Regions from separate parts of the Kitasatospora cineracea genome, predicted to be linked through region 1. Evidence: riboswitches for the same ligand, from Rfam matches in the RefSeq annotation. Region 1 holds a riboswitch; each other region holds the start of a gene.
The links. A riboswitch is a leader RNA that binds a small molecule or an ion and turns the genes downstream of it on or off. The one in region 1 is predicted to bind cyclic di-AMP.

Region 2: linked by a shared signal. The riboswitch ahead of EDD39_RS04685 (M23 family metallopeptidase) and the one ahead of EDD39_RS24385 (LysM peptidoglycan-binding domain-containing protein) in region 1 are both predicted to bind cyclic di-AMP.
Region 3: linked by a shared signal. The riboswitch ahead of EDD39_RS41870 (LysM peptidoglycan-binding domain-containing protein) and the one ahead of EDD39_RS24385 (LysM peptidoglycan-binding domain-containing protein) in region 1 are both predicted to bind cyclic di-AMP.

Annotation. Positions count from the first base shown of each region.
Region 1 covers NZ_RJVJ01000001.1:5,422,606-5,428,764, forward strand. The annotation lists gene EDD39_RS24375 (AurF N-oxygenase family protein) at 1-841, shown strand, start outside; gene EDD39_RS24380 (CapA family protein) at 1,003-2,217, shown strand; gene EDD39_RS24385 (LysM peptidoglycan-binding domain-containing protein) at 2,240-3,496, opposite strand; cyclic di-AMP (ydaO/yuaA leader) riboswitch at 3,500-3,667, opposite strand; gene EDD39_RS24390 (MFS transporter) at 4,131-5,462, shown strand; gene EDD39_RS24395 (hypothetical protein) at 5,726-6,159, opposite strand, start outside.
Region 2 covers NZ_RJVJ01000001.1:1,061,304-1,067,462, forward strand. The annotation lists gene EDD39_RS04670 (hypothetical protein) at 1-789, shown strand, start outside; gene EDD39_RS04675 (helix-turn-helix domain-containing protein) at 813-1,661, opposite strand; gene EDD39_RS04680 (SDR family oxidoreductase) at 1,835-2,608, shown strand; gene EDD39_RS04685 (M23 family metallopeptidase) at 2,618-3,400, opposite strand; cyclic di-AMP (ydaO/yuaA leader) riboswitch at 3,411-3,575, opposite strand; gene EDD39_RS04690 (YiaA/YiaB family inner membrane protein) at 3,802-4,092, shown strand; gene EDD39_RS04695 (alpha/beta fold hydrolase) at 4,228-5,073, shown strand; gene EDD39_RS04700 (TetR-like C-terminal domain-containing protein) at 5,073-5,651, shown strand; gene EDD39_RS04705 (hypothetical protein) at 5,682-5,873, shown strand; gene EDD39_RS04710 (hypothetical protein) at 6,051-6,159, shown strand, end outside.
Region 3 covers NZ_RJVJ01000001.1:591,422-597,580, forward strand. The annotation lists gene EDD39_RS02635 (FtsB family cell division protein) at 1-211, opposite strand, end outside; gene eno (phosphopyruvate hydratase) at 319-1,605, opposite strand; gene EDD39_RS41870 (LysM peptidoglycan-binding domain-containing protein) at 1,896-2,561, opposite strand; cyclic di-AMP (ydaO/yuaA leader) riboswitch at 2,565-2,743, opposite strand; gene EDD39_RS02650 (cytochrome P450 family protein) at 2,996-4,240, opposite strand; gene EDD39_RS02655 (SDR family NAD(P)-dependent oxidoreductase) at 4,397-4,816, shown strand; gene EDD39_RS02660 (nucleoside triphosphate pyrophosphohydrolase) at 4,928-5,923, opposite strand; gene EDD39_RS02665 (JmjC domain-containing protein) at 5,997-6,159, opposite strand, start outside.

The DNA.
Region 1 (6,159 bases):
CGCCTCCTCCGCGAAGCTCTCGTTCAACCCCCTCAAGGACGTCGACTGGGACGCCGACCCCGTCCCCGGGGCCTACTACTGTCCGCCCCGCCACCTCTCCCTCTACGGCACCGACCTCTGGGAGCGGATGACCGACGAGGAGCGGATCGAACTCTCCAAGCACGAGGTCGCCTCCATCGCCAGCGTCGGCATCTGGTTCGAGGAGATCCTCATGCAGATGCTGCTGCGCCACGCCTTCGACCGGGACCCGACCAGCAACCACGTCCAGTACGCGCTCACCGAGATCGCCGACGAGTGCCGGCACTCGATCATGTTCGCCCGGATGATCGCCAAGATGGGCGTCCCCGCGTACGGCGCCGGATTCGTCGCGCACAACCTCGGCCGGCTGTTCAAGGCGATCTCCACCCACAGCCAGACCTTCGGCGGCACCATGTACGTCGAGGAGATCCTGGACGCCTTCCAGCGCGAGGTGATGAACGACGACACCCTCCAGCCGCTCACCCGCCAGGTCTCCCGGATCCACGTCATCGAAGAGGCCCGGCACATCAGCTACGCCCGCGAGGAACTGGTCCGCAAGCGCCTCGGCCCGGTCCGCCGCCGGTACGAGCAGCTGTTCATCGGACTGATCGTCTACTACGCCACCACCGCGCTGATCCACCCCCGGCTGTACGCCGCCGTCGGCATCGAGCCGAAGACCGGCCGGGCCGTCGCCCGGGCCAACCCCCACTGGCGGGCCACCAAGGTCGAGATGGCGCAGAAGGTGGTTTCCGTCCTGGACCGGGCCGGACTGGTCGGCCGGACCAACCGCTGGCTGCTGCGCGCCGCCGGGGTGGTGGCCTGAGTCGACGGCCGCAGGGTGTCCGGTCGCGGGTCGACGGTCGCCGGGCCGGACGGCGGCTCGAGGCGGACGGGAATCGTGACCGTCCGGTGGTGATGTGGCCTTCCGGTGTTCGAGCGGCGCGGATACAGTGCGTCGTCACCGAACCACCGGGGGGTCCGTTCATGCGCCGCACCACGGCCGGCTCAACCGCCGCCACCGTCACCGCCACCGCCGTCCTGCTGCTCGGCACCGTCGCCGGATGCGGCGGCCCGGCACCGTCCGCGGACCGCGCCGCCCCCACCGCCGGGGGCACGCCGGTCTCCACCCCGCCCGGTCCGTCCACCTCGGCGGCCCCGTCCGAGCAGCCGACGGCAGGGCAGCCGACGGCGGGACAGCCGACGGCGGGGCCGTCCGCCGGAACGGGGAGCGAGGCGCCGGAGAACGCCGGCGCGGGCGGCAGCATCACGGTGGCGTTCGCCGGGGACGTCCACTTCGAGGGCCGGACCGCCGCCCGGCTCGGCGCGACCAAGGCCGACACCGCGCTCGGCCCGATCTCCGCGACGCTCTCCGCGGCCGACCTGGCGGTGCTCAACCTGGAGACCGCGATCACCTCCCGCGGCAGGGCCGAGCCCAAGACCTACACCTTCCGCACCACGCCCAAGGCGCTCGACGCGCTCAAGGGCGCCGGCGTCGACGTGGTCTCCCAGGCCAACAACCACGCCGTCGACTTCGGCCCCGACGGACTCGCCGACACCCTCGCCGCCAAGGCCGCCTCCCCGGTACCCGTGATCGGCATCGGCAAGGACGCCGAGGAGGCGTACGCCCCCCACGTCAGCACGGTGCGCGGTGTGAAGGTCGCCGTGCTGGCGGCCAGCCAGGTCAACGAGATCACCAACCAGAAGTGGCGGGCCGGCGCGCACAAGCCGGGCATCGCGTCCGCCCTCGACGAGGCCGCGCTGCTGCGCGCCGTCACCGGGGCGAAGGCGCAGGCGCCGGTGGTCCTGGTCTACCTGCACTGGGGCGACGAAGGCGTGGCCTGCCCGACCCGCGCGCAGACCTCACTCGCCAAGAAGCTCGCCGACGCCGGGGCGACCGCCGTGGTCGGCACCCACGCCCACACCATGCTCGGCGCGGGCATGCTCGGGAAGACCTACGTGTCGTACGGCTTCGGCAACTTCCTCTGGTACGGCACCTCGAACTACACCGCCTCCGACGAGACCGGCGTCACCACGATCACCGTCACCGCCGACGGCCGCGTCACCGGCGAGACCTTCACCCCCGCGCACATCGACGGCCGCGGCGTGCCCGTCCCGCAGGGCGGCAGCGCGGCGAAGGCCGCCCAGCAGCGCCGCGACGGCCTGCGCGGCTGCACCGGCCTGGCCGCCGTCCCGAAGTGACGGCGGCCGGGCCGGGCGCCGGTCAGCCCAGGTTCAGCACCTGGCCGGGACGGATCAGGTCCGGATTCTCCCCGACCGTCTGCTGGTTCGACTCGTAGAGCTCGGACCAGCCGCCGCCCAGGTCGTGGTTGCGGGCGATCGAGGCCAGCGTGTCGCCGGGGCCCACGGTGTACGGCTGCGCGGACGGCGCCTGGGCCTGGGCCGGGGGCGTCGACTCGGCCGGGGCGGCCGGCGTGGCGGACGCGTCCGCGGCGGCGGTGGCGCCGCTGCCCGTGCCCGGAGCGGTCGGGCTGCCGGTGGTGGGCGTCGCGGTGGGGGTGGTGGCGCTGTCGGTGCTGCCGGCACCGGTGCCGGTGGACGGGCTGGGCGAGGCGGTGCCCGTTCCCGTTCCCGTGCCCGGGAGGGTGGGCAGCACGGTCCCGTTGCCGCCGTCGGCGGGCGTGCCCGGGCTGGGGGTGGTGGGCGTGCCCGGGCTGGGCGTGGCGGTCGGGTCGGTCGGGTCGGTCGGCAGCAGCGGGAGGCCGGGGGAGACCGGCGGGACGGTCGGGGTGGCCGAGGCGTCCGGGGCAGGGGTGGTCGGGGCCGGCGTGACCGGGGTGGCCGGGGTCTCCGTGGCGGGCGCGCTGGGCTGCGGCTGGGGGTGCGCCAGCTGCATGTAGCGCTCGTACAGGCTCTGGTGGCTGGTCCAGAACCAGGCGCCGTTCTTCTCGTACCAGTACACGTGCGAGACCGGGTCGTAGCCGGGGAGGCCGGAGAACACCGGCGCGCTCTTCCCGTCCGGGACGGTGCTGCCGTCCGCGGCGGCGTTGACCGCCGCGACGCCGCGGGCGCCGCGCAGCGAACCCGTCTCGTCCGCCGAGTCGTTGTCGTCGACGACGCCCGGCGCGCTGGCGGTGTTCAGGCCCGCGTCGTCCGCGCACGCCGACCAGGGGGACGGGCCCTCGGTGGCCAGGATGCGTTCGGCGACGGCGATCTGCTGGCTGCGGGTGGCGCCGTTCGGCAGCGCCGAGTACTGGGTGCCGCCGTAGTCGGTCCAGCGCTGGGCGTTGATCCCCAGGCCGCCGTAGCCGCCGTTGCCCTGGTCGGAGTTCCAGTTCCCGCCGCTTTCGCAGTCGGCGACCCGGTCCCAGACCGCGCTGGGGGCGGCGTGCGCGCCGGTCACGGCGAGCAGCGGCAGGGCGATGCCGACACCGGCCACACCGGCTGCGGCGATCGCCCGCTCGGCGGCCTTCTCCGTCGGGCCCTGCCGGCGGTGACGTCCCGAACCCGTGAAGAGCATGCGAGATCCTCTCCGCACGCCTACGGGGTGAGCTGTCGGGTTCGGGCCGGGAGGGAGGCCCGGCCGTCGCGCCCCGGTCATCCGGCGCGGACGGCTTCACCCCTAGCCGTGGGGGATGGCAACTAACGTGGTTCCCCCGTCCCTGCCCAAGGGTTGTGGTGGTCGACCCGCAACGCGGTGGACAGGGCTCGGCGTTGTCGCGCGCGGGGGCCCGGCGGTGCGGGCCGGGACGAGCCTATTCACTCGAACGTGGCAATCACAAGCGCGTCGCGCCCGGATCACGCCTCCGTCACGCCGGGCCCTGCGTGGTGTGTGAACGACCTGTTGACGGTGGCTCGGGCGGGGGAGCGGTCGGCGGATCGGCTGGAGAAGTCTGGCCGATCGGTGGGATTGGGGCGGAGGGGAGTGGGGTAGGCAGGGGCCCCGATCCGTCGGCGGCGATGGTCGTGGACCGCCAACTTGCCTGCTGAGACGGCGAATTGGAGAGAATCGGGGCATTCGCGGCGTTGCGGATAAATGATGCGACAGGGGGTCGGCGGGCTTCCTACGATCGCCGTGCTCGCTGTTCCGGTGGGTGCGTGGTCGGATCCGTCGAATTTGTTGGGGAGGTTCTGTGGGTGCCTTGATTCCTGAAGTGCTCCGCACCGAACGCCGGTTCGCCAGGCTGTTCGTCGGCCAGTCGCTGTCGGTCCTGGGAGACCGGGTGTCGTTTGTCGCGCTGCCCTTCGCCGTGCTGTCGATCGGCGGCTCGGCCGCCGACGTCGGGTTGGTCACGGCCGCCGGACTGCTCCCGCTGCTGGTGTTCACGCTCGCCGGAGGCGTCTGGGCGGACCGGATGCCGAGACAGTGGATCATGCTGGCCTCCGATCTGCTGCGGTGCGCCGTCCAGACCGCCGCCGCGGTGCTGCTGCTCACCGGCACCGCCCGGGTCGGGCTGCTGGCGCTGCTGATGGCGGTGTTCGGTGTCGCGGACGCCTTCTTCCTCCCCGCCTCCACCGGGCTGCTGCCCCTGCTCGTCCCCGCCGACCGCCTCCGCGAGGCGAACGCGCTGCGCGGCTTCGTGCAGTCGACGGGGCTGGTGGTCGGGCCCGCACTGGCCGGTCTGCTGATCGCGGCGGTCGGGCCCGGCGGCGCGCTGGCGGTGGACGCCGCGAGTTTCGCGGTCAGCGCCGCCGTGCTGGCCAGGTTGGGCACGGTGGACGGTACGGCCACCACGGGCGGCGCGGGCGGCGTCGACGGCGGGGCGGAGCGGGCCGAGCGGCTCGGCTTCCTGGCCGAACTCCGGGTCGGCTGGCAGCAGGTGCGCAGCCGGACGTGGGTGTGGTCGGGGATGCTGGCCATCGCGGTCTACCACGTGGTGGTGCTGCCCTCGGTGTTCGTGCTCGGCCCGGTGCTGGCGGAGCACGAGTGGGGCGGTGCCGGTGCGTGGACGGTGGTGGTCATCGCGTTCGGCCTCGGCTCGATCGTGGGGGACGTGTGCTCCTACCGCCTGAAACCGGCCCGTCCGATGGCCGTCGCGGCCGTGGCGATGGCGGTCGCCTCCTGCCAGGCCGCGATCATCGGGTCCGGCGCGCCGGTCTGGGTGATCGCCGCACTGGAGGCGGTCACGGGTGTGGGCGTGTCCCTGTGCTTCGTGCTCTGGGAGACCTCGCTCCAGGTGCACATACCGGAGCGGGTGCTCTCCCGGGTCAGCTCCTACGACCACCTGATCTCCGTCGCCCTGATGCCGCTCGGGCTGGTGCTGGCCGGCCCGCTCTCGGACAGCCTCGGCGTGCGCCCCACGCTGTTCGGGATGACCGTCCTCGCGGTTCCGGCCGCACTCACCCTCCTCGCGCTGCCCGCCGTCCGCCACCTGCCGGCGAGCCTGCCGTCCGAGTCCGAGTCCGAGTCCGAGTCCGAGTCCGAGTCCGAGTCCGGGGCTGGGGCTGGGGTCGGGCTGGGGTCTGCGGCGGAAGCGGTGGTGTGACGGGGGATGCGCGGTCGGCGCACCGGCCGCGGGCGTTCTGATCGACGCCTACGGCCTGACCACCGCGATCCGGGCCCATCGCAGCGCTCACCGCGGCGGCCGGCGCCACCGTGGCGGTGGGGATGTGCGAGACGCATCCGCGGAGCTGACGCGCCGTCAACGCCGAGGAGGGGACGCCACCGGGCGGGACGGGGCCGGGTGCGGTCAGGGCCGGACCGCTCGCGGCGAACGGAAGAGGAGGAGGGAATCCGCTCACGGGGAGATCAGAGGAAGAGGGAGAGGACGCCCGACAGCAGGGCCAGGGCCGGTAGGGCGGCGAACCAGACCAGGCCCAGGCGGAACGGCAGGCTGAGACCGGTCCTCGGGGCCCGGCCGGGGCGTTCGTTGCGGCGGACGGACAGCAGGGCGAGCCCCACGCCGGGAGTGGCGGTGGCCAGCCACAGGCCGAACAGGAGCTTGGCGATGTCCCCCGCCACGTGACCTGCGCCGACCTCGACGCAGCCGCCGGTGGGGGAGCAGCGGACGCTCAGGACAGTGCCCCGGTGGTAGCCGTGGCTGAGGTCGTCGAGCAGCCACTCGCCGTCGACGGTGTCGGCGCTGCCCCGGTCACCGTGGCCGAAGCAGGCGTGCACCAGGCTCTGTCCGCTGCCGTGGGAGGAACAGGAGTCGATGGTCATCGCCAGGCGCGGGGTGCCCC
Region 2 (6,159 bases), 4.4 Mb from region 1:
CTTCCCCGCACCCGTGCCGCCGACCTGCTGGACTGGGCGGCCGAGGCGGGGCTCGACCCCGTCCCCGAACCGGCGGTGCGGACGGTCCTGACCCTGCTGGAGCTGGGCGGGGCCCGGCTGCACGACGGCCTGCCGGAGCTCACCTCCCCCGTGCTGGAGCACCTGCTCTACGAGCAGCTCCACCTGTACGTGCAGCCGGACGGCGACCCGGCGGCCTACCCGGCGGCGGTGCGGCTGCTGATCGAGTGGCAGCGGGCGGCCCGGCGGCTGAACGCCAAGCGGGCGGAGAAGCTCCGCGCGGAGGCCGACTGGCAGGGCGAGGTGCTGCTCTCGCTGCTGCGCCGCGCCGACCTGGTGACCTGGCCCCGGCTGTACGCGCTGCTGCTGCGCGCGGACGGGGTGCCGACCGACGACCCGGGCCCGGTCCGGGAGTGGCTGGCGGCGTTCCGCGAACTGCCCGAGCCGGAGCGGTTCGCCGCCTTCGACCGGGTGCCGGGCCTGGACGGGGACGGCCACTGGGACCAGCCCGGGCGGCCGCTGCTGATCGGCGTCTCCACCGACGGGGCGCGGCGGCTGCTGGAGCAGGGCCTGATGCGGCGCAGCTACCGCAACCTGGCCGAGCTGAACGCTCTCGGGCTGCCGATGCCGGCCGAACTCTCCGGCGCGTTCGAGGAGTTCGAGGAGGCGGTGGCGCAGGCCGCGATCGACCTGTGCGGCGAGTGGACCGTCCCGGGGCTGCCGCGGCTGCTGCTGGAGGAGTTCCCGGAGCTGGCCCCCGAGGAGTACTGAGGGCCCCGGGGCGGCCCCGCCGGTCAGGTGGCGGCGGGGGCGCTCCAGCCGGCCAGCAGGCGCAGGGCGTCGGCGGTGGGGGAGGCGGGTTCCACGGAGTAGACGCACAGCGTCTGGTCGGGGTCGCCGGGGGCCTGGAAGGACTCGTAGGAGAAGTGCAGGTCGCCCACCAGCGGGTGGACGTAGTGCTTGGCGCCGTGGGTGCGGCGGAGCACCCGGTGGTCGTTCCACCAGGCGGTGAACTCCGGGCAGCGCAGGGTGAGTTCGCCGATCAGCTCGGCGAGCCTGCGGTCGTCGGGGCGGCGGCCGGCCTCCAGCCGGAGCATGGCCACGGTCTCGGCGGCGATCGTCGCCCAGTCGCCGACCCGTTCGCGGGCCTGCGGGTCGAGCAGGTAGTAGCGGGCCATGTTCCGGCGGGTGGCCGGGAGCGCGTCGAAGTCGACGAGGACCTCCCGGGCGAGGCGGTTGGCGGCCAGGACGTCGGTGCGCCGGCCGAGGACGAACGCCGGGACGTGCGCCAGGGTCTCCAGCATCAGGTGCAGCCCCGGCCTGACCCGTTGCGGCCGTTCCGGGGCGCGGCGGGCCGCGTGCTCGGCGGGGAGCAGCAGGTCGGCCAGGTGCTCGCGCTCCGAGGGGTCGAGCCGCAGGGCGCGGGCCAGCGCCTGGACCACTTCGGTGGACGGGCGCCCGGCCCGGCCCTGTTCGAGGCGCGTGTAGTACTCGGTGCTGACGCCGGCCAGCCGGGCCACCTCGTCGCGGCGCAGACCGGGCACCCGCCGCACCCGGCCGTCCGCGGGCAGCCCGGCCGGTCCCGGGGCGATCGCGGCGCGCCGGGTGCGGAGGAAGTCGGCGATTTCCCTGCTGCGTTCCATGGACCAAGTGTGCGGGCTGCGGGGGCGCCCCGGCGGGCCGTGGGTGGCCCTGGCGGTACCAGTCGGCGCAGGGTCCGCCCGGGGCCGTCCGCGGGGCCGCCGGGCTGGTGTGCTGGAACAGCGGCCGGAGCCTCCGGTGCCGCAACTCCCGTGTCCTGCAAGGAAGGTCCACCATGTCCACGTTCACCTCCCTGCCCCTCGCCGGCCGCACCGCCGTGGTCACCGGCGCCTCCAGCGGCATCGGCGAGGCCACCGCCGAGGAGCTCGCCGGGCTCGGTGCCCGGGTCGTCGTGCTGGCCCGCCGCGCCGAGCGGCTGGCCGCGCTGGCCGACCGGATCGAGCGGGCCGGCGGAACCGCGCTGGCGATCGCCGCGGACGTCACCGACCGGGCCGCGGTGCGGGCGGCCGCCGACCGGGTCGCCGCCGAACTGGGCGGCGCGGACCTGCTGTTCAACAACGCCGGGGTGATGCTCCCGGCGCCGGTCGAGGAGGTGGCCGTGGACCAGTGGCAGCGGCAGATCGACCTCAACGTCTCCGGGCTGATGAACGTCATCGGCGCGTTCACCCCGCAGCTGGTCGCGGCCGCGGCCGAGCGCGGCGTCGCCGACCTGGTCAACACCTCGTCGATCGCGGCGCAGAACATCTTCCCGACCTTCGCCGTCTACTCCGCGACCAAGGCCTACGTCACCCACCTCTCGCGCCACCTGCGGGCCGAGCTGGGCGCGAAGCACGTCCGGGTCTCGACGATCGAGCCCGGCATCGTCGGGACGGAGCTCCAGGACCACGTCACCGACCGGGGCGCGCTCGACTGGCTGGCCGGTTCCAGGGAGACGGTGGAGTGGCTCGTTCCCGGCGACATCGCCAGGACGGTCGGGTTCCTGGCCGCCCTGCCGCCGCGCGTCAACCTCCAGCAGGTCACCGTCATGCCGACCGGCCAGGCGAGCTGAGGACGGGCCCTACGGCTGGAGGCCGAGCTGCCGGAGCCAGGGCAGCGGGTCGACGGGGGCGGCGCCGCCGGGGCGGACCTCGAGGTGCAGGTGCGGGCCGGTGACGTTGCCGGTGGCGCCGACCGCGCCGAGGACGGTGCCGGGGGCGACCGGGCCGGAGGCGGTGGCGATCCGGGAGAGGTGGCAGTACCAGAGCTCGGTGCCGTCGGGGAGGGTCTGGATGACCCGGTAGCCGTAGGCGCCGGACCAGCCGGCCGAGGTGACGGTGCCGCCGGTGACGGCGGTGACGGGGGTGCCGGTGCGGGCGGCGAAGTCCAGGCCGGTGTGCAGGTGGGCCCAGTGCTCCCCGGCCTGGGCGAACGGCGCGGCCAGCTGGTACCCGGCCACCGGCAGGGCGGGCGCGGACCGGTCGGACCCGGCCTCGGCCTGCCGCTCGGCGCGCTTGGCCTGGGCCTCCTGCGCGGCGGCGACCCGGGCCGACTCCTCGGCGGCGGTGCGCTGCCCGTCGGCCTGCTGCAGGATGCGGGCGGCCAGGGCGAGGCCGGGGTCGGCGGCGAGCAGGCCGTCGGAGGCTTCGTCGGCGGCGGTGACGGGGGCCGGGGCCGGCGTGGCGGCGGCCTGGGCGGGGGCGGCGGCGAGGCCGGTGGCGCCGAGGGCGGCGGTCATCGCGGTGACGCCCAGCAGGGGCGCGCCGGTCCGGGTCTGACGGGGCAGCCGGTGCCGGACGGCCTCGGTCCCGACCGGGTGGTCGAGGAGCTGGGTGCCGGTGCTCTCGGTGTGGGTCGACGCCACGGGGGCGCGCTCCTTCCTTCCCTGCCGCCGACCGGGTTAGCTGACGGGTTCGGAGGTGGAAGGTCTCCTACGGTCGGGCCCAGGGCCGTTCCGATTCACCCCGGTGGAACGTGGTTCCCCGGCTCCTGGACCGGCCCCGGGGGGCAGGTCCGGATGGATTAGGCGTGGCGCACGGTGCCGCATGGTTACGGCGTTGCCGACCGCGCTGCGTTATCAAACGTTAATCCTATGGACCCCATGATTCCAAGCGCCCACCGAGGTGCAGTGAAACTTTCCTGACGCCCTATGGGCGATTTGTGACGGTTCGCCAAGGTACCCGGTTTCGGACATGACGGACCGTGACGGGGCGGTTGAGTATCCGTACTCACGACCCCCTCCCGCCCCGGCGGGACCCTGGGCGCATGACCGCATCCGTGCCGCACCGCACCACCTCCGCCTACTACCTGCAGGCCGTCGCCTCCTTCGGGTTCGCCACCGCCGCGCTCGCCCTCGGGATCGCGTACCTCCCGGTCAGCGCCTGGATGCGCGCCTTCCTCGGGGTCGGGCTGCTCTACGTGATCACCTCCGCGTTCACGCTGGCCAAGGTGGTCCGCGACCGCCAGGACGAGGGCGCGATCACCAGCCGGGTCGACCAGGCCCGGCTGGAGAAGCTGCTCGCCGAGCACGACCCGTTCAAGGTGGACGGGATCTGAGGGCGGGAGGCGGTGGCGGGAACCGGAGCCGGGCCGGGGGTTGACAGCTAAGGCTATTAGCCTTAGCTTTATGGCTATCGGCAGCAGCCGGGCCTGGAGAGCCCGGAGCGCCGGACGCCCGCCAGGAGGCCCGCGATGAACAGCACCCTCGGCACCACCACCCGGTACCTCGACGTCACCGGCGGCCGGATCGCCTACGACGACGCCCCCGGCTCCGGCGTCCCGGTCGTCCTGCTGCCCGGCATGCTCGACAAGCGCGCCGTCTACCGCCACCTCGCCCCGCTGCTGAGCGCCGCCGGGCACCGGGTGGTCACCATGGACCTGCGCGGCATGGGCGAGTCCTCGACCGGCTTCACCGACCACACCCCGGCCGCGATCGCCGAGGACCTGGCGGCCCTGCTGGCCCACCTGGACCTGCGCGGCACCGTCCTGGTCGGCAGCTCCTACACCGGCGCCACCGTGGTCCGGGCCGCCGCGCTCGCCCCCGAGCGCACCGGCGGCGTGGTGCTGATCGACGCGTTCATCGAGAACCTGCCGCTGAACGGCTTCCAGAAGGCGCTGTTCGGCCTGGCCGCCCCGCTGGTCACCGCGTTCCCCGGCCTGTGGGGCACGATGCAGAAGTTCTACTACCCGGCCACCAGCCGCCCCGCCGACTTCGAGGACTACCGGGCCGGGCTGGCCGCGATGCTCCGCGAGCCCGCCCGCAAGGCGGCGCTGCGCGGCTACCTGAAGGGCGACTCGGCGCCGGTCGGCTGGTGCGCGGCCGTCGACGTGCCCGCCCTGGTGCTGATGGGCGACAAGGACCCGGACTTCCCGAAGCCGGAGCTGGTCGCCGACCGGCAGGCCGCCGCGCTGCGCGGCCGCAAGGTGATGATCGAGGGCGCCGGCCACTACCCGATGGCCGGTCACCCGCAGGCCGTCGCCGACGCCCTGCTGCCCTTCCTGGCCGAGCCGGCCGGCACCGGCGGGAGCGCCCGCTGATGCCCCGCGCCGGACTCTCCACCGCCGCCGTGGTGGACCACGCCCTCGAACTGGTCGACGAGCGCGGCGCCGAGGCGCTCACCCTGGCCGCGGTCGCCGCCAGGGCGGGCGTCGCCACCCCCTCGCTGTACAAGCACGTGGCGGGCGGCCTGCCCGAACTGCGCCGCCTGGTCGCCGTCCGCACCACCGGGGAGCTGGCCGACCACCTGGCCGCCGCCGTCCTCGGCCACTCCCGGGACGGGGCGGTGCGCGCCCTGCTCGCCGCGTACGCCGGGTACGCGCTGAGCCACCCCCTCCGGTACGCGGCGCTGCCGCAGGTGCCGGACCCGGACCCGGAGCTGGCCGCGGCCGCCGAGCGGATGGTGGGGGTGCTGTTCGCGGTGCTGCGCGGCTACGACCTGGAGGGCTCGGAGGCGGTGCACGCGGTGCGGACACTGCGCGCCGCGGCCCACGGGTACGCCTCGTTGACCACGGCGGGGGCGTTCCAGCTCGCCGAGGGGACGGACGTCACGCTGGAGCGGCTGACCGGGGTGCTGGTCGAGGGCCTGGCCAACTGGCCCGGTGCGGAAGGCGCGTGACCTCCGGGGCGCTGCCGCGTTCTCCACGGTATGAAGAAGCGCAGCCTGCTCGCCTTTGCCTCGCTCGCCGTCGGGGTGGTCGCCTCCCTCGCCGCCCCCAGCGCGCACGCCGCGCCGGAGCACCGCACCGGTCCCGGCCCGCTGAAGGACGCCGTCTCCGCCCCGGACCTGCCGGTGGAGCAGGACTCCGCGCGGGCCGCCGCGGAGCAGACCGGGCCCTGAGCCCGCGGGGGCGCCGACCAGGGTGGGAACGCGCCGGTGGCGCGCCGTCCACACCTTTTCGCAACCTGTCCCCCACCATTCCGACACCGCCGGTGCGTAACACTGTCCTTCGGTCGGGAAGTCATACCGCGTGGAGACCTTCCACGGGTGTGGCCGACAAGCACGGAGGATCAGGACATGCCGCAGGCGACTCAGCACATCGAGCCCGGCACGGGGCTGATCCCCGCTCCCCGGACGGCGCCGGACGGCGCTCCGGGCACCGCGCGGACGGCGGCCGCCCCGCCGC
Region 3 (6,159 bases), 4.8 Mb from region 1:
AGCGGGCCTTCTCCCGGCGCAGCTCGTCGACCTGCTGGCGGGCGTGCTCGGCCTTGGCCCGCTGGTCGGCGATCTCGCCGCGCTGGGCGATGTACTGCCGGGCGGGGTAGGCGAGTATCGCCACCAGCGAGCACAGCACGAGGACCAGCACGGTGGCCCGGCTGGTGAAGCGCGGTCGCGCCGCCAACCCGGGAATCCTCCACTTGGCCATCTGCTCGCCCCTCCTGCGCATGCCGGTGCCCCGGCCCCACCCTACGCGGTGGGAGCCGGGGCACCGGTCACAACAGGCTCGGGAGTGCTCAGCCCTTGCCGTGCTCGTCAGTTCGCAGGGCGAAACCGCGGGAACGAGGAGCGGCCCGCGTACTCGGCGGCGTCGTCGAGGATCTCCTCGATGCGCAGCAGCTGGTTGTACTTGGCGACGCGCTCGGAGCGGGCCGGGGCGCCGGTCTTGATCTGGCCGCAGTTGGTGGCGACGGCGAGGTCGGCGATGGTGACGTCCTCGGTCTCGCCGGAGCGGTGCGACATCATGCAGCGGTAGCCGTTGCGCTGGGCCAGCTCGACGGCGTCCAGGGTCTCGGTGAGCGAGCCGATCTGGTTGACCTTGACCAGCAGCGCGTTGGCGGTGCCGGTCTCGATGCCCTTGCGCAGGCGCTCCGGGTTGGTGACGAACAGGTCGTCGCCGACCAGCTGGACCTTGTCGCCGATCGCGTCGGTGATGGCCTTCCAGCCGTCCCAGTCCGACTCGTCCAGCGGGTCCTCGATGGAGACCAGCGGGTAGTCGGCGACCAGCTCGGCGTAGTACGCGATCAGGTCGGCGGAGGAGAGCGCCTTGCCCTCGAACTGGTAGGCGCCGTCCTCGAAGAACTCGGAGGCGGCGACGTCCAGGGCGAGCGCGACGTCCTTGCCCGGGGTGTAGCCGGCCTTCTTGATGGCCTCGGTGATGAGGTCCAGGGCCTCGCGGTTGGAGTCCAGGTTCGGGGCGAAGCCGCCCTCGTCGCCCAGGCCGGTGGAGAGCCCGCGCTCCTTCAGCACGCCCTTGAGGGTGTGGTAGACCTCGACGCCCCAGCGGACGGCCTCGGAGAAGGACTCCGCGCCGATCGGGGCGATCATGAACTCCTGGATGTCGACGTTGGAGTCCGCGTGCGAGCCGCCGTTGAGGATGTTCATCATCGGGACGGGCAGCACGTGGGCGTTCGGGCCGCCCAGGTAGCGGAACAGCGGCAGGTCGCTGGCCTCGGAGGCGGCGTGCGCCACGGCGAGCGAGACGCCGAGGATGGCGTTGGCGCCGAGCGAGGACTTGTCCGGGGTGGCGTCCAGGTCCAGCATGGCCTGGTCGATGAGGCGCTGCTCGGTGGCGTCGTAGCCGACCAGCTCGGGGCCGATCTGCTCGATCACGGCGAGGACGGCCTTCTCGACGCCCTTGCCGAAGTAGCGGTTCTTGTCGCCGTCGCGGAGCTCCAGGGCCTCGAAGGCACCGGTGGAGGCACCCGACGGGACGGCCGCGCGACCGGTGCTGCCGTCGTCGAGACCGACCTCGACCTCGACCGTGGGGTTGCCGCGGGAGTCGAGGATCTCACGGGCTACGACGACATCAATGGACGGCACGAGGCATCTCCTAGCGGAAGCGGATGTGTGGTCGTTACGACCAGAGCCTAGCCGCACAGCGCCCCGCGGCCACGCCCGGCCGGGCCCCGTCTCACGGTGTGGCCCGGCTACTCACTGGTAGTTCACCTGTTTGACGGCCGTTCCACCGCTCCCGGTGGCGCGAACTGCTCGGCGCGCGCCGGGAGCGGACGGAGCGTCAGGGGACGCGGCCCTCGTCAGGGCGGCGGCGGAGCCTCGTCAGGCTCCGGTCCTCGCGTCCCGGATGCCGGACCCGGAACGGGTCGGCGGCGTCAGAGCGCGAGCACCTGGCCGGGCACGATCAGGTCGGGGTCGGCGCCGATCAGCTGCTGGTTGGCCCGGTAGATCCGCTCCCAGCCGCCGGAGACCCGCTGCGCGACGGCGATGCCGGAGAGGGTGTCGCCGTCCTGGACGGTGTAGCCGCCGGCGGCGTTCTGCGGGGCGTCGTCCCCGGGGGCCGCCTGGGGCCGGGCGGCGGGCTTCCCCTCGGGTTCGCGGGGTGCGGCGGGGCGCTCCTCGGAGCGCGAGGCGGTGTCGGCGGAGACGTCGGCGGGGGCGCCGCCCCTGGCGAGTCCGGCCCGCTTGGAGCAGACCGGCCAGGCGCCGGGGCCCTGGGAGGCGAGCACCCGCTCGGCCACCGCGATCTGCTGGGAGCGGCTGGCCTGGTCGGCGCGGGCCGCGTACTGGCCGCCGCCGAAGGCGCGCCAGGTGGAGGAGGTGAACTGCAGGCCGCCGTAGAAGCTGTTTCCGGTGTTGGTGCTCCAGTTGCCGCCGCTCTCGCACTGGGCCACGCGGTCCCAGGTGTCGGCGGACGCGGCTGCCGCTCCGGTGGCGGCGAGCAGTGGCAGTGCCAGGCCGATCGAGGCCGCGCCGGCGGCGACGACGACCTTCTCGGCCTTGGTACTACGGCGGTGGCGAGCAGTGTTGGTGAACAGCACGGGACATCCTCTCCGCACGCCTGCGAGGTGAGCTGTCGGGTTCGGACCGGGAGGCTGGCCCGGCCGCCGGACGGTTCGGACGCGGTTGCGCCCGCTGCCCGGCGGCTTCACCCCAAGCCGTTGGGACCACGGCGTTCACACTGGTTCCCCCACTCCTGTCCGGTACCTGGTCGGTGGCCCGAGGGCGCGGCGGACAGGACTCGGCGTGCCGCGATCGGGGCCCGCAGCTGCGGGCATTTCGGAGAGTAGGCAAAGCTGACGAGCAATCACAAGCTCATATCACCATGATCACGCCGAAATCACGGACGATTTCTCCACGTGCACGAACGATCCAGGTATGTCCGGGTTCGTCCCGGACGGGCGTGCGACGCGCGCCCCCGTCCCGGCGCGTCGTCGGCCCGGTCGTACGGCGTGTCGCGGGTGCTGAAACGGCGTCAGCGGGGCGTGAAGGAGACCGGGAGGTCGCGCAGACCGCGCATGATCAGCCCGCCCCGCCAGCGCAGCTCGGCCGGATCGGCCGCCAGCCGGAGGTCCGGCAGCCTGGTCAGTAGGCTGCCGATCGCCCGCCGGCCCTCAAGCCGGGCCAGCGGGGCGCCGATGCAGTAGTGGATGCCGTGTCCGAAACCCAGGTGCGGATTGTCCTGGCGGGCCAGGTCGAGGGTGTTCTCGGCGGCGAACCGGGCCGGGTCGCGGTCCGCCGCGGCCAGCACCACCAGCACCGGGTCGCCGACCGGGATGTCCACCCCGCCGATGGCCAGCGGCGCGGTGGCGAACCGCCAGGTCGCCAGTTCCACCGGGCCGTCGTAGCGCAGCAGTTCCTCGATCCCGGTCTCCAGCAGGGCCGACTCGCCGCGGCCCAGCGACCGCTGGAGCAGCGCGCGCTGGTCCGGGTTGCGCAGCAGCGCGTACACGCCGTTGCCGATCAGGTTGATGGTCGTCTCGAAGCCGGCGAAGAGCAGGATGAAGGCCATCGCCGCGGCCTCGTTCTCGGTCAGGTGCTCGCCGTGGTCACTGGCCCGGATCAGGCCGGAGATCAGGTCGTCACCCGGGTCGGCCCGCTTGCGGTGGATCAGGTCGGCCAGGTACCCGCGGATCTGCTTGACCGCGCGGCCGACCCCTCCCCTCTTACCGCCGGTGTGCCGGATCATCATGCCCGCCCAGTCGCGCAGGTCGTCCTGGTCCTCGGCCGGGACGCCGAGCAGGTCGCAGATCGCGTAGATGGGGAGCGGGAAGGCGAACTCGTGGATCAGGTCGGCCTCGCCGCGGGCCGCGAAGGAGTCGATCAGCCGGTCGGTGAGCTGCTGCACCCGCGGCTCGAACTCGGCCACCCGGCGCGGGGTGAACGCCTTGGAGACCAGTCGGCGCAGCCGGGTGTGGTCGGGCGGGTCGATGTTCAGCAGGTGGGTCATCAGGTCGGCCTGCCGCTCGCCGGGGATGCCCACCCGGCCGCTGCGGTGGGCCTGTTCGCTGTGGTGCGCCGGGTTCTTGGAGAGCCGGGCGTCCGCCAGCGCCTGCCGGGCGTCCGCGTAGCGGGTGACCAGCCAGGCGTCCACCCCGCTCGGCAGGGTGGTGCGGTGCACCGGGGCGTGCTCCCGCAGCCAGGCGTACGCCGGGTAGGGATCGGCCGCGAACTCCCAGGTGAAGAGTTGCGGGTGGGCGGCGTGGGGCTGGTCTGGCATGTCTTGACCGTATCTGGAAGGACCACCGCGTGAGTCTGGTCACCTGGTGGGTAATCCCTGTTGCGGAGCGTCGGGGCGAGCCTACGATCCTCCGATAACCACAGTGGGCGGCGTGCGGGCCGGCCCCGGGTTCGCCCTCGGAAAGGGGAGCAGGCCATGCGAGTAGCCGGTGCAGTGGTGGTCATCGCGGTGCTCGACGGAGGTTCGGGGGCCGACCTGGCCCGCCGGTTCTCCGCCGCCGGCGCCGCCGGGCTGCTCATCGCCGACCTGCGCCCCGGCATCGCCGAGGACCTGGCCGCCGAACTCGACCGCCCCGGCTGCCCGGTGGTCGGCGTCTCCGGCGACATCCACCACCCCGCGGACCTCGCCGCGCTGGTCGACACCGCCGTCAAGCACCTCGGCCCGATCGACCTGTTCGCGGTGGCCGGCCCGGACGGCGAGCGGATCGTCCAGCTCGCCGACCTGCCCGGCCACCTCGACCCGCTGGCCGAACTGCTCACCCTGGTCGGCGAGGCCATCGGCGAGGTCGTCCCGGCCCAGCGCCGCCCGGTCGCGGACGTCCCGCTGGCCGGCTAGGCCCTGTCCGCGTCCGCTGCCGCGGGGGCACGCGGACACCGTTGGCGATCAGGTTGACGGTCGCCCCGGCCCCCGCGGAGAGCAGGATGGACGCCATCGGCCGGACAGGGCCTACTCCTCGGGCAGGCCCTCCGCGGACCGGACCGCCGCGCGGTAGCGGCGGGCCGCCGCCCGCAGCGCCGCGTCCACGTCCACGCCCCGGTCGTAGCCGCGCTGCGCGATCGCCAGCAGCAGTTGCCCGGCCGACTCCGCGGTCAGTTCGGCGGGCAGCTCGTACGGCGCGTCCGGCACGCCGGTGAACTCCGCCCGGCGCACCCGCGACACCAGCTTCGCCGCGTACGCCAGCGCGGGCAGGCCGGCCGGCACGCCGTCCAGCACCGATTCGCGCTGCTTCTCGGCGGCCTTCAGCTGCTCCCAGTTGGCCTCGGTCTCGGCCGAGCCGGAGACGCTCACGCCGCCGAACACGTGCGGGTGGCGGTACATCAGCTTGTCGACCAGGTCGCCCGCGACGTCGTCGATCGAGAACGGGTCCGCGGCGTCCTCCTCGGCGATCCGGGAGTGGAAGAACACCTGGAGCAGCACGTCGCCGAGCTCCTCCCGGAGCGTCTCCCGGTCGTCCTCCTCGATCGCCTCGACCAGCTCGAACGCCTCCTCCACCAGGTACTTCACCAGGCTCCGGTGGGTCTGCTCGGCGTCCCAGGGGCAGCCGCCGGGCGAGCGCAGCCGGTCCATCACCGCGACCAGGTCGAGCAGCCGGGCCCCCGGCAGGTCGTACGAGCCCGGCAGCACCTCGATCTCCGGGTGCTCGCCGGCCTCCTCCACCGCGATCCGGGCCAGCGCGTCGGTCAGCCCCGGGTCGCCGTCCGGGCTCTCCAGCCAGAGCGCCGGGGCCTCGGCCAGCAGCCGGCGGGCCAGTGCCGGGGCCGAGCCGCGCTCGACCACCTGCGGCTCGACGCCCGCGGCGCGCAACGCGGCCAGCTGCGGGTGGTCCGCGACACCGGCCAGCACCTTCGGGGCGGACCGGAGGGCCTCCCAGGCGGGCCAGGACAGCAGGCCGGGGGCGATGCGGTGGGTGGTGGTCAGCAGGGTCAACTTCGGAGTCTCCACGGGGTCGAACCTACCGGGCCGGGCCCGCCGCGCGGGGCGCTACCGGCACCTGCCCGCGGCCGGCCCCGGCCGCTCAGGCCGCGGGCTGGAGCATGACCTGCCGGGTGACGGCCAGCAGGTCGGCCGGGGTCAGTTCGGCCAGCAGCTGCGCGGCGTGGTCGAGCAGCCGGGCGGCGGCCCCGGTGAGCGCGGCGTCGTCCAGCGGGCGGCCGGGCAGCTCGCAGCTGTCGGCGAGC